Hoeflea sp. 108: one gene and its partner. The protein of the gene in region 1 interacts with the protein of each later gene in a pairwise test. Links are inferred from orthologs where the notes say so. Each region holds a gene or a part of one and is shown on either strand. Other genes may lie near its edges.

Region 1 (5,857 bases):
CCCTTGGCACGCGCTTCCACACCTGGCGCAAAGGCACCAAGGTTGGCCAGGATGAGTTCGGCAACACCTACTACGAGGGCGGCAAGGACTCGGAAGGCCGCACGCGCCGCTGGGTTATCTACAAGGGCTATTCCGAAGCCTCGTTGATTCCGCCCGGCTGGCACGGCTGGATGCATCATCGCGTCGACGTGGCTCCCACGCAGGACAACTATATTCCGCGCGACTGGCAGAAGCCGCACCAGCCCAACCTGACCGGTACGGCTGCCGCCTACCGCCCCAAGGGCTCGGTGCTCGGCAACGAACATCGCCCGCAGGTCACCGGCGACTACGACGCTTGGACGCCCGGCTCCTGAACAGAGATCGTCGGCGCGGACATTTGTCGCCACAATTGGCGTCTAACTGCTTTGCCCATCGGCACGGGGCGACTAGCTTTGGCCGGATGGGAATCACGGGTGGACACCCCTGGGACGCAACTGCGGTAACGACTGTATGACATTTCTTGGCCGGGCTTCGTCGGACGGAAGATCGAAGGCGAAAGCCTTGCTTGCGGCAATGGCACTGTGTGCCGGCCTCGGCCACGCGGCAGCCCAGGACAGCATCCAGCGTCTGCCGCTTGACCCGCAGGCCTTTCCGAGTGAGGAAATGCCGGCCGAGGGCATGGACGATCTGCCGGCTCTCGACGACACCCAGGCCGCGCCCGACCAGCAGCAGCCCCAGGCGGCTCCAGCACCCCAGGTGACCCCTGCGCCCAAGACCACCCAGGCTCAGCGCATCAAGAACCCGGTCGCCGAATTCGCCGGCATCGACAAGATCACCGGCCGCATCATCACCTTCGACGTCTATGTCGACGAGACGGTGCAGTTCGGCGCCCTGCAGGTGACACCGCGCGTCTGCTACTCGCGCCCCGAGAGCGAGGAGCCCAAGACCGACTCCTTCGTCGAGGTCGACGAGATCACCCTCGACCGCAAGATCCGACGCATCTTCACCGGCTGGATGTTTGCAGAAAGCCCCGGCCTCAACGCCGTCGAGCACGCCGTCTATGACGTCTGGCTCAAGGGCTGCAAGCAGAAGTCCGAAGTGCCGGCGCCACAGGCCGCCAAGACCAACTGATCCCGTTCTATTCGGTGTTCCAGGCTGACGTCGGCGCGTGAGCGGCAGGCGGCCGCTGCGTCATACCGGCCTGCGTCTGCTCAACGCCGGGGATATTGCGCTTCATCCATCACCGGCAAGATAGCCCTGCCATGGAGTAAGAACTCAGTCGAAAGATGCTTCGCCGGTAATCGCATCAGCCAGCATCTTCTCGTATTTTCCACGCGGCACGTCGACTGCGCCGAAGCGCTTCAGGTGGTCGGTGGTGAATTGCGTGTCGAGCAGCACGAAGTGGTGTTCGCGGAGCCGTTCGACGAGATGGACCAGGCAGACCTTGGATGCGTCGGTCTCGCGCGAGAACATGCTTTCGCCGAAGAAGGCCCGGCCAAGCGACACGCCATAGAGCCCGCCGACCTGATGGCCGTCGCGCCACGCTTCCACCGAGTGGGCGTTGCCCATCCTGTTCAGCCGCGTATAGGCTTCGCGGATCGGCCCATTGATCCAGGTCGACAGGCGGCCCGAGCGCTTCTCCGCGCAGGCGTCGATGGTGCCTTCGAAGTCGCTGTTGACGCGGATTTCGAAATGGCCGCGCCTGATGGTACGGGCCAGGCTGTGGGGGATGTGGAAGCTGTCGAGCGGGATGACGCCGCGCGTCTCCGGCCTGACCCAGAAGACTTCCGGGTCAGAGGCGCTTTCGGCCATGGGAAAGACGCCCGACGCATAGGCCTTCAGGAGAAGGTCCGTAGGTATGCCGAAGCCGGGCGCATAGGGTCGGGTCATGTGACCCCCAATCTACTCGCTTTGGGCCTACTCGCTTTTGGCGAGGTATTTTTCCAGCCAGTGGATGTCGTAGTCGCCATTGGCGATATCGGGGTTGCCCACGAGATCACGGAACAGCGGCAACGTCGTCTTGACACCATCTACCACGAATTCGTCCAGCGCGCGCCTGAGACGCATCATGCACTCGACGCGGTTGCGGCCGTGGACGATCAACTTGCCGATCAGGCTGTCGTAGTAGGGCGGGATCTTGTAGCCGGAATAGACGCCCGAATCGACACGGATGCCGAGGCCGCCGGGAGTGTGGAAATGCGTGATCGTGCCGGGTGAGGGCGCAAAAGTACGCGGATCCTCGGCGTTGATGCGGCATTCGATGGCGTGGCCGTTGAACTTGATGTCATCCTGCGTGACCGAAAGACCGCCGCCCGAAGCGACACGGATCTGTTCGTGCACGAGGTCGATGCCCGTGATGGCTTCGGTGATCGTATGCTCGACCTGAAGACGCGTATTCATTTCGATGAAATAGAATTCGCCGTTCTCGTAGAGGAACTCGATCGTGCCGGCACCCGAGTAGCCGAGATCGGCAATCGCCTTGGCGCAAATGTCGCCGATGCGGGTGCGTTCCTCGGAGTTCAGGGCAGGCGAGTTGGCCTCTTCCCAGACCTTCTGGTGGCGGCGCTGCAGCGAGCAGTCGCGTTCGCCGAGGTGTACGCCTTTGCCTGCGCCGTCGCCGAAGATCTGAACTTCGATGTGGCGCGGCTTCTGCAGATACTTCTCGATGTAGACGGCGTCGTCGCCGAAAGCGGCACCCGCTTCCGAGCGCGCGGTGGCCAGCGCCACGTCAATGTCCGCCTCGGTCAGGGCAACCTTCATGCCGCGACCGCCGCCGCCGGACGAGGCCTTGATGATGACCGGGTAGCCGATCTCGGACGCGATGCGCTTGGCTTCCTTTTCATCGGTGACGGCGCCGTCCGAACCGGGGACGACCGGGATGCCTAGACGCTTTGCGGTGCGCTTGGCCTCGATCTTGTCGCCCATGATGCGGATGTGGTCGCCCGTGGGACCGATGAAGGTGATGTTGTGCGCGGCCAGGATGTCGGCGAACTTGGCGTTTTCGGCCAGGAAGCCATAGCCGGGATGGACTGCGTCCGCACCCGTGATCTCGCAGGCCGCGACGATCTGATGAATGTTGAGGTAGCTGTCGCGCGACGGCGGCGGTCCGATGCAGACGCTTTCGTCGGCAAGCCGCACATGCATCGCGTCGGCGTCGGCGGTGGAATGCACGGCAACCGTCTTGATGCCGAGCTCCTTGGCCGCACGCAGCACTCTCAGCGCGATTTCGCCGCGATTGGCGATCAGGATTTTCTGGAACATTGCGCGCAGCCTTCCGGCTTACTCGACAACGACGAGCGGCATGCCGAATTCGACAGGCTGCGCGTCTTCGATCAGGATCGCAGTCACCTTGCCCGAACGCGGCGAGGGGATCTGGTTCATGGTCTTCATCGCCTCGATGATGAGAAGTGTCTGGCCTTCCTTGACGGTAGCGCCAACCTCGATGAACGGCTTGGCGTCGGGCGAGGGAGCCAGGTAGGCGGTGCCCACCATCGGCGACGACACGGCGTTCTTGGCGATGTCGATGGCTGCTGCCGGCGCGGGCGCTGCTGCGGCGGTGGAGTTGACGGCTGCTGCTGCCGCAGCGACCGGAAGCGGCGCCGGCGCGGCGTAGGCGTGGACGGCCTGGGACTGGCGCGACACGCGGACCTTCAGATCGCCGAGCTCGACCTCGATCTCGGTCAGGTTGGTGTCGTTCAGGATCCCTGCGAGGTCGCGGACGATCTGCTGGTCAAAACCATCGTTCTTCTTCGTCGCCATGTTCAAGCCTTTTCTGTCTGTTTCCGGTCAGAGCCGGGCGGCTAGCGCCTGCAGCGCCAGCGTGTATCCGAGCGGCCCGAAGCCGCAGATCATGCCCACGGCAACCGGCGCCACCATCGATTTGTGGCGGAACGGCTCGCGGGCATGGATGTTTGAAAGATGCACCTCGGCGACCGGCAGAGGAGAGACGGCCCGTATGGCATCCTGCAATGCGATCGAGGTGTGGGTATAGGCGCCTGCATTCAAGACGATGCCTGCGGCTTCTTCGCCGGCTTCGTGGATCCAGTCGACCAGGACGCCTTCATGGTTCGACTGGCGGAAATCGACTGCAAGCCCGAGGGAGGCGGCTGCTGCATGGCAGTCGGCCTCGATGTCGGCAAGCGTCTTGCCGCCATAAATCCCGGGCTCGCGTTTGCCCAGGAGATTAAGGTTCGGACCGTTGAGGACGAAAACCGTTTTCAAGCTACAGACCTTTCCACCCGCCAGATCCTCTCTGGCGCGGCGGACCCTCTATAATCGGCATAAGCCGTCGCGGAAAGAGCGCAAGCGACTTCTTGCGCTGTCCACAACGGCTCATTGGGCGAAATGCCTCCGGCGGGTTGCCTCGGCTCGTCAATCCTTGGCCGCTGCGATCTTCTCGGCCAGCACTTCCTGACCGAGTGCGCCGAACACGACCTCGTTGCCGATCACATAGGACGGGGTGCCGCTGATCTGCAGCTTGTTGGCCAGCTCATAGGTGCGGTTGAAGGCCTCGACGATTGCCGGGTCCTTCATCGCCTCGCGCAGCTTGGCTTCGTCGGCGCCGAGCTCGAGGGCGATCTTGATGGCAGGGGCTTCGCCGGCACGGCCTTCGCCGCCGAGCAGCTTGTCATGGAACTCGCCATACTTCTCCGGCATCAGCTTGTGAAAGGCCATCGACACGACATGTGCCTTCTGGGAATCCGGTCCGAGGATCGGGAATTCCTTGAGCACGAAGCGCAGCTCGGGATCGGCCTTGACCAGCGCGTGCATGTCGGCCTGGGCGCGTTTGCAGTAGCCGCAATTGTAGTCATAGAACTCGACGATGGTGGTCTTGCCATTGGGGTTGCCGACGATGCCATCGAACGCCGAGTTGAAGATTTCGTCCTTGTTCTGCTTGATCACGTCGAGATTGGCGACGCGCTGCTCTTCCTTCTGCTTGGCCTCGAGCGCGCCCTGCATCTCGAGCAGCATCTCGGGATTGTCGAGCAGGTACTCGCGCACGATCGTCTCGATCTGCTTGCGGTCGAGATTGGTTGCAGCACCTTCCGCGTGGGCGGTGTTCGGGCTGCCGGCCAGATAGCCGAGGGTGAGCATGGCGAAGCCGACGGCAAGGCCGGTGGTGCCCAGAAGAAGCGTCTTTTTCATTCGTTAGGTCTCCAGCCCTTTCGGCTATGTCGCGTGGCAGCGGCGAGAAGCTTCACTTCTTCTTGCCCGGCGCCTTGTAATTGATGATGTCCTGGGCGCGCACCCAGCCGGGGGTACCGCGCTGGAATTTCTGCTGCGCCCGCATCGCGAAGATCTTGGCGTCCTGATATGCGCCGCTGTAGTAGTGCCCGTCGGCCGTGGCAAGGTCGGCGTCGGCGACGTCGCCCAGCATGCCATAGGCCTGCGCCAGGTAGCGGTAGCCGGCGGCGTTCTCGCGGTCGCGGTCGAGGCCCTTGCTGATCTCGGTCACCGCCTTCTTCAGTGCATCGGGCGTGCCGATGGCGAGATAGGCCTGACCGAGCTGCACGGGGAGGATACCCGACTTGGCCGGATCGAGCCGCACGGCGCTGGCGTATGATTCGGCAGCGGCCGCTGGCTTGTTCGACTTCATCAAAATGTCGCCGCGCAGCTCGTGGAAATAGGCGTTCTTCGGCTGCGACTTGATCAGCGCGTCGGTCTTGCTCAGCGCCGAGCGCAGGTCGCCGAAAAGGTAGGTCGTCTGAGCATCGCCATAGCGCACGGCAAGGTCGTCGCTGGAACCGCGCAGCAGGCGCGAGGCCGCGGCCTGGCCCTGCGTGTAGGCGGCGATCTTGACCCGCATCATGTCGTGGCGCTGCTGCAGCGCCTCGGGGTCCTTCTTGTCGAAATATTGGCTCTCATGCGCCAGCGTTTC
Region 2 (5,845 bases), 270 kb from region 1 along the record:
CCGAACTACCTCACCGACAACAAGATCCGCCTCATCGCGCCCAATGGCAGCGAGGTCGATCCGATGACTGTCGACTGGTCGACGGAAGAGGCGGCCAAGTATCTGTTCCGCCAGGACCCGGGCGCCATCAACGCCATGGCTTCGGTGAAGATCAATTTCCCGAGCCCCGATGGCGTCTACATGCACGACACGCCGCAGCAGAGCCTGTTCAACAAGCTCATGCGCTTCGATTCCTCGGGCTGCGTGCGCGTCCAGAACGTGCGCGACCTCGTCACCTGGATCCTGCGCGACACGCCGGGCTGGAGCCGCCAGCACTTCGAGCAGACCATCAAGTCGGGCGCCAACACCCCGGTTCCCGTCACCAACCCGGTTCCGGTTTATTTCACCTATGTCTCTGCCTGGTCCACCGGAGATGGCGTCGTGCAGTTCCGCGACGACATCTATGGCCGCGACGGCGTCGACGAGCTGCAGATCACTTCGGCGCTCTGAGCCGACGCACAAGATGCAAAAAAGGCCGCCTTCGGGCGGCCTTTTTTGTTGCTGGCCGAAATGCGACCACGAAATTTCGCAGCCTACGTGGCGACGCTGGGGCAAGTATGTTAATTGCCCGCCGAACCTCCCCGATGCCCCTCCGGATCATTGTCCGGACCAGCAAGGATCAGAACCGATGGCAGCTTCGAAACACCTCGAATCCTTCTTTGGAACCCCGCTTTCGGAGGTGGATCCGGAGATCTTCGGCTCGATTCGCAATGAGCTTGGTCGCCAGCGCCATGAGATCGAGCTGATCGCTTCTGAGAACATCGTCTCTCGCGCTGTGCTCGAGGCTCAGGGCTCGATCATGACGAACAAATATGCCGAGGGTTATCCGGGCAAGCGCTACTACGGCGGCTGCCAGTTCGTAGACGTTGCCGAGGAGCTCGCCATCGAGCGCGCCAAGAAGCTGTTCGGCTGCAACTTCGCCAACGTCCAGCCGAATTCCGGCAGCCAGATGAACCAGGCGGTGTTCCTGGCGCTGCTGCAGCCGGGCGACACCTTCATGGGTCTCGACCTCAATTCGGGCGGTCACCTGACCCACGGCTCGCCAGTCAACATGTCCGGCAAGTGGTTCAAGGTCGTCTCCTACGGCGTCCGCAAGGACGACCACCTGCTCGACATGGACGAGGTTGCGCGCCTGGCCCGCGAAACCAAGCCGAAGCTGATCCTTGCCGGCGGCACGGCCTATTCGCGCATCTGGGACTGGAAGCGCTTCCGCGAGATCGCCGACGAGATCGGCGCCTATCTGATGGTCGACATGGCCCACATTGCTGGCCTCGTCGCCGCCGGCGTGCATCCGTCGCCGCTGCCGCATGCGCATGTCGTCACCACAACCACACACAAGTCGCTGCGCGGCCCGCGCGGCGGCATGATCCTCACCAACGATGAGGATATCGCCAAGAAGGTCAATTCGGCCGTGTTCCCCGGCTTGCAGGGCGGCCCGCTGATGCACGTCATCGCCGCCAAGGCCGTCGCCTTCGGCGAAGCGCTCAAGCCCGAGTTCAAGACTTATGCCGAAAACATCGTCGCCAACTCGAAGGCGCTTGCCGAGAGCCTCAAGGCCACCGGCCTCGACATCGTCTCGGGCGGTACCGACAACCATCTGATGCTGGTCGACCTGCGTCCCAAGAATGCCACCGGAAAGCGCGCCGAGGCAGCCCTTGGCCGCGCCAACATCACCTGCAACAAGAACGGCATCCCCTTCGACCCGGAGAAGCCCTTTGTCACCTCGGGCGTTCGCCTCGGCACGCCGGCCGGCACGACCCGCGGCTTCGGCACGGCCGAATTCCGCGAGATTGGCCAGCTGATTGCCGAAGTGCTCGACGGCCTCAAGGTCGCGAACTCGGATGAAGGCAACGCCGCCGTCGAGGCTGCCGTGAAGCAGAAGGTTGTCGCCCTGACCGAGCGTTTCCCGCTTTATCCCTATCTGGGGTAAGCTGACGCATCGGCCCGAAGATCGGAATCGGTTTTCGGAAAGCACGACTGAGGCCACAAAGGCCTTCACAATTTGAAGCCCTATGCCGGTCATCCCGGCATAGGGCTTCTGCTTTTCGGGATCATGCATTAAGCCTTTCCCGGTCGAGGATTCGAAAGACAAGGCCGAACATGCGTTGCCCCTATTGCCAGTCTGAAGACACGCAGGTGAAGGACTCCCGTCCCGCCGAGGATGGGGCCGCGATCCGCAGGCGCCGCATCTGCCCGGTCTGCGGAGGGCGCTTCACCACATTCGAGCGCGTCCAGCTGCGCGATCTCGTCGTGCTCAAGAAGTCCGGCCGCAAGGTGCCGTTCGACCGCGACAAGCTTGCCCGCTCGGTCGAGATCGCCGTGCGCAAGCGCAATGTCGACCCCGAGCGCATCGAGCGCGCCGTCACCGGCATCGTTCGCCAGCTCGAAAGCTCGGGCGAGAGCGAGATTCCCTCGGGCGAGATCGGCCGGCTGGTCATGGAGGCGCTGAAGTCGCTCGATGACGTCGCCTATGTGCGTTTTGCCTCCGTCTACCGCAATTTCCGCGAGGCCAAGGACTTCCACGAGGTGCTTGGTGAGCTCAAGGGCGACGAGGACGCCGGTTGAACCATGGCCGGTAGCGTCACTGCTGAGCAGGATCTCGTCGATCGGCGCTTCATGGCCGCCGCGATCCGCTTGTCTCGCCGCAATCTCGGCCTGACCTCAACGAATCCTTCCGTAGGCACTCTGATCGTCCGCGATGACGGCAACGGCCCCGTCATCGTCGGATGTGGCGTCACCGCCGTCGGCGGTCGTCCGCATGCCGAGCCGCAGGCGCTTGCCGATGCCGGTGAGCTGGCACGCGGCGCCACAGCCTATGTGACGCTCGAACCTTGTGCTCATCATGGCCGCACCCCGCCTTGCGCCAATGCGTTAGTCGACGCCGGCATCGCCCGCGTCGTCGGCGCGGCCAGCGATCCCGACACGCGCGTTTCCGGCAAGGGTTATGCCATCCTGCGCTCCGCCGGCATCGAGGTGCGCGAGCGCGTCCTGGCCGCCGAGGCTGCCGATCAGCTGGCCGGTTATCTGAATCGATCCGTCAACAAGCGCCCGGAAGTGATTCTGAAGCTTGCGCTTTCGGCCGACGGCATGATCGGCAGGCGCGGCGCGGGCCAGATCGCGATAACGGGCGAGATCGCCCGCCGGCAGGTCCACGTCATGCGCGCCGAATGCGATGCGATCCTGATCGGCATCGGCACTGCCATCGCCGACAATCCCGAGCTTACCGTCCGCCTGCCTGGCCTGCGCACGCGCTCGCCTGCACGCATCGTGCTCGACAGGCTTGTTCGCCTGCCGGTCACCTCGAAGCTGGCGATGTCGGCAAGGGATGTTCCGGTGCTCGTCGCTGCCTGTTCGGAGGGCGACGCCCCAAACAAGGCTGCCCTTGAGCGGTTGGGCGTAAAGTTCCTGGCGACCGAGAGCTTTGACGGCCGCGTCGCCTTGCCCGAGCTGCTCGAGGATCTGGCCAGCAAGGGCATGTCACGCATCATCGTCGAAGGCGGCGCCGATACGGCGCGTGCCTTCCTCGACGAGGGACTGGTCGACCGCATCGCGCTGTTCTACGGCCCGGAAGCCATCGGCACCGATGGCATTGCAGCACCCATCGGGCGAGACCATATACCGGCAGGGTTCAGCCTGGTGCGCGAGGCGCGCTTCGGCGAGGACATCTTTGCCGAATGGATAAGGGAAATCTGATGTTTACCGGTATCGTCACCGATGTGGGGACCGTTGCGTCCGCCGTTCCGCTCGACCAGGGCGTCCGCCTGCGCATCGACACCGTCTACGACCCCAAGACGATCGATATCGGCGCGTCGATCGCCTGCTCCGGCGTATGCCTGACCGTCGTCACCCTGCCGGAAGACACCTCCAATGCCCGCTGGTTCGAGGTCGAAGCATGGGAAGAGGCGCTGCGCCTGACCACGGCCAGCGACTGGCAGGCCGGGCGGAAGATCAATCTCGAACGCGCCCTCAAGATCGGCGACGAGCTCGGCGGCCACATTGTTTCGGGCCATGTCGATGGCATGGCCGAGATCGTCTCACGCGAAGACGAGGGCGAGGCGGTACGCTTCAGACTTGAAGCCCCGCGCGAATTGGCCAGGTTCATCGCGCCCAAGGGCTCGGTGGCACTCGACGGCACCTCGCTGACCGTCAACAAGGTCGAGGGCACCCGCTTCGACGTACTGTTGATCCACCATTCGCTCCAGGTCACGACCTGGGGAGAGCGCAAGGTCGGCGACCGGGTGAACATCGAGATCGACACCATGGCTCGCTATGCGGCGCGGCTGGCCGAGGCTGCGAAGGAAGGGCTCTGAGGGCAGGGGCGGCCCCGCGGTCATGGACCAGCAGTTTCCTTATGTGGTCATTAACACTTCGCTTGCGAACTCCCCCGGTTCGGCCTAATTGACCGGCTCTGCCGGAGATCGAACATGGCCAATGACAAGCAACTGAAGCTCCTCATCATCGAGGCGCGCTTCTACGACGACCTCGCCGACGCCCTTCTGGACGGCGCCAAGGCCGCGTTGAGCGAAGCCGGCGCTTCTTATGATGTGGTGACCGTGCCCGGCGCTCTGGAGATTCCGGCCGTGATTTCCTTCGCGCTCGACGCAGCTGACGACGAAGGTACCGAATATGACGGCTATGTCGCGCTCGGCACCGTCATCCGCGGCGAGACCTATCATTTCGACATCGTCGCCAACGAATCCTGCCGCGCCCTGATGGACCTCTCGGTCGCCGAGTCGATCGCTGTGGGCAACGGCATCCTGACAACCGAGAACGAAGAGCAGGCCTGGGCGCGCGCGCGCCGCAGCGAAGGCGACAAGGGCGGCTTTGCCGCGCGCGCCGCACTCACCATGATCGCCCTGCGCGAGAAACTTGGAGCGGCCCGATCGTGACCTCTTCCGAAGGCAAGGACCAGCCAGTCGTCCGCCACGCCAACAAGCGTGGCGCAGCCCGTCTTGCCGCCGTGCAGGCGCTCTACCAGATGGACGTGGCCGGCAGCGGCCTGCTCGAAATCACCGCTGAATACGAGGCGTTCCGCCTCGGCAAGGAAGTCGACGGGGCGCTCTACCGTGAAGCCGATGCCCAGTGGTTCCGCGCCATCCTTGCCGGCGTCGTCGAGAATCAGAAGTTCGTCGACCCTGTCATCCGCGAGTCGCTGACCGAGGACTGGCCGCTGTCGCGCCTCGATTCCACTTTGCGCGCTATCCTGCGCGCCGGTGTATTCGAGCTGATGAAGCGCCAGGATGTTCCGGTTGCGGTGATCGTCTCGGAATATGTCGACATCGCCAAGGCTTTCTACGTCGATGACGAGCCCAAGCTCGTCAACGCAGTGCTCGACCGCGTCTCTCGCAAGCTGCGCGGCGAAGGAAAGGGCAAAGACGCATTATGACCGGTGGCGAACGCGAAGCGCGGCGAACTGCCTATATCTTCGCCGCATCGCAGGCCATTATCGGCTCAGCTGCTCCCATTTCCTTCTCCATCGGCGGTCTCGCCGGCTACTATCTGCTCGGCGACGACAAGTCGCTGGCAACGCTTCCCATCACCGGCTTCAGCCTCGGCCTGGCGCTCGGCGCCCTGCCGGCAGCCGCCATCATCCGCGCCATCGGGCAGCGCAGCGGCTTCATGTTCGGCACCGCCGTCACGGCAGCTGGCGGCGCCATCGCCACGCTCGCGCTGTTCCGCGCCGAGTTCTGGCTGTTCGTTTTCGGCCTGCTGCTGCTCGGCGCAGGCGGCGCCTTCGTCCAGCAGTTCCGCTTTGCAGCTGCCGACAACGCGCCGCCCGAATTCAAGGCCAACGCCATCTCCTTCG

Evidence for each region.
Region 2: the proteins of accC (region 1) and ribD interact in binary tests that used the Escherichia coli proteins (3 or more experiments, as listed by UniProt). The link is inferred for Hoeflea sp. 108 from one-to-one orthologs.

The regions. Positions count from the first base shown.
Region 1 is NZ_KB890024.1:2,142,936-2,148,792, forward strand. The notes cover bases 1,069-3,915. They hold accC (acetyl-CoA carboxylase biotin carboxylase subunit), read right to left. Parts: upstream 3,241-3,915; coding sequence 1,897-3,240; downstream 1,069-1,896. Other genes in these bases: B015_RS33820 (DUF2155 domain-containing protein), read left to right, coding at 1,069-1,110; aat (leucyl/phenylalanyl-tRNA--protein transferase), read right to left, coding at 1,255-1,869; accB (acetyl-CoA carboxylase biotin carboxyl carrier protein), read right to left, coding at 3,259-3,738; aroQ (type II 3-dehydroquinate dehydratase), read right to left, coding at 3,766-3,915. In the rest of the region: B015_RS0110465 (NADH:ubiquinone oxidoreductase subunit NDUFA12), read left to right, coding at 1-353; more of B015_RS33820, read left to right, coding at 541-1,068; more of aroQ, read right to left, coding at 3,916-4,200; B015_RS0110495 (DsbA family protein), read right to left, coding at 4,351-5,124; B015_RS0110500 (M48 family metalloprotease), read right to left, coding at 5,177-5,857. UniProt on the Escherichia coli protein: This protein is a component of the acetyl coenzyme A carboxylase complex; first, biotin carboxylase catalyzes the carboxylation of the carrier protein and then the transcarboxylase transfers the carboxyl group to form malonyl-CoA.
Region 2 is NZ_KB890024.1:1,872,290-1,878,134, forward strand. What follows is about bases 1,835-4,669. They hold ribD (bifunctional diaminohydroxyphosphoribosylaminopyrimidine deaminase/5-amino-6-(5-phosphoribosylamino)uracil reductase RibD), read left to right. Parts: upstream 1,835-2,607; coding sequence 2,608-3,732; downstream 3,733-4,669. Other genes in these bases: glyA (serine hydroxymethyltransferase), read left to right, coding at 1,835-1,969; nrdR (transcriptional regulator NrdR), read left to right, coding at 2,140-2,604; B015_RS0108990 (riboflavin synthase), read left to right, coding at 3,732-4,349; B015_RS0108995 (6,7-dimethyl-8-ribityllumazine synthase), read left to right, coding at 4,464-4,669. Also shown: B015_RS0108970 (L,D-transpeptidase family protein), read left to right, coding at 1-489; more of glyA, read left to right, coding at 668-1,834; more of B015_RS0108995, read left to right, coding at 4,670-4,928; transcription antitermination factor NusB, read left to right, coding at 4,925-5,425; B015_RS0109005 (MFS transporter), read left to right, coding at 5,422-5,845. UniProt on the Escherichia coli protein: Converts 2,5-diamino-6-(ribosylamino)-4(3h)-pyrimidinone 5'-phosphate into 5-amino-6-(ribosylamino)-2,4(1h,3h)-pyrimidinedione 5'-phosphate.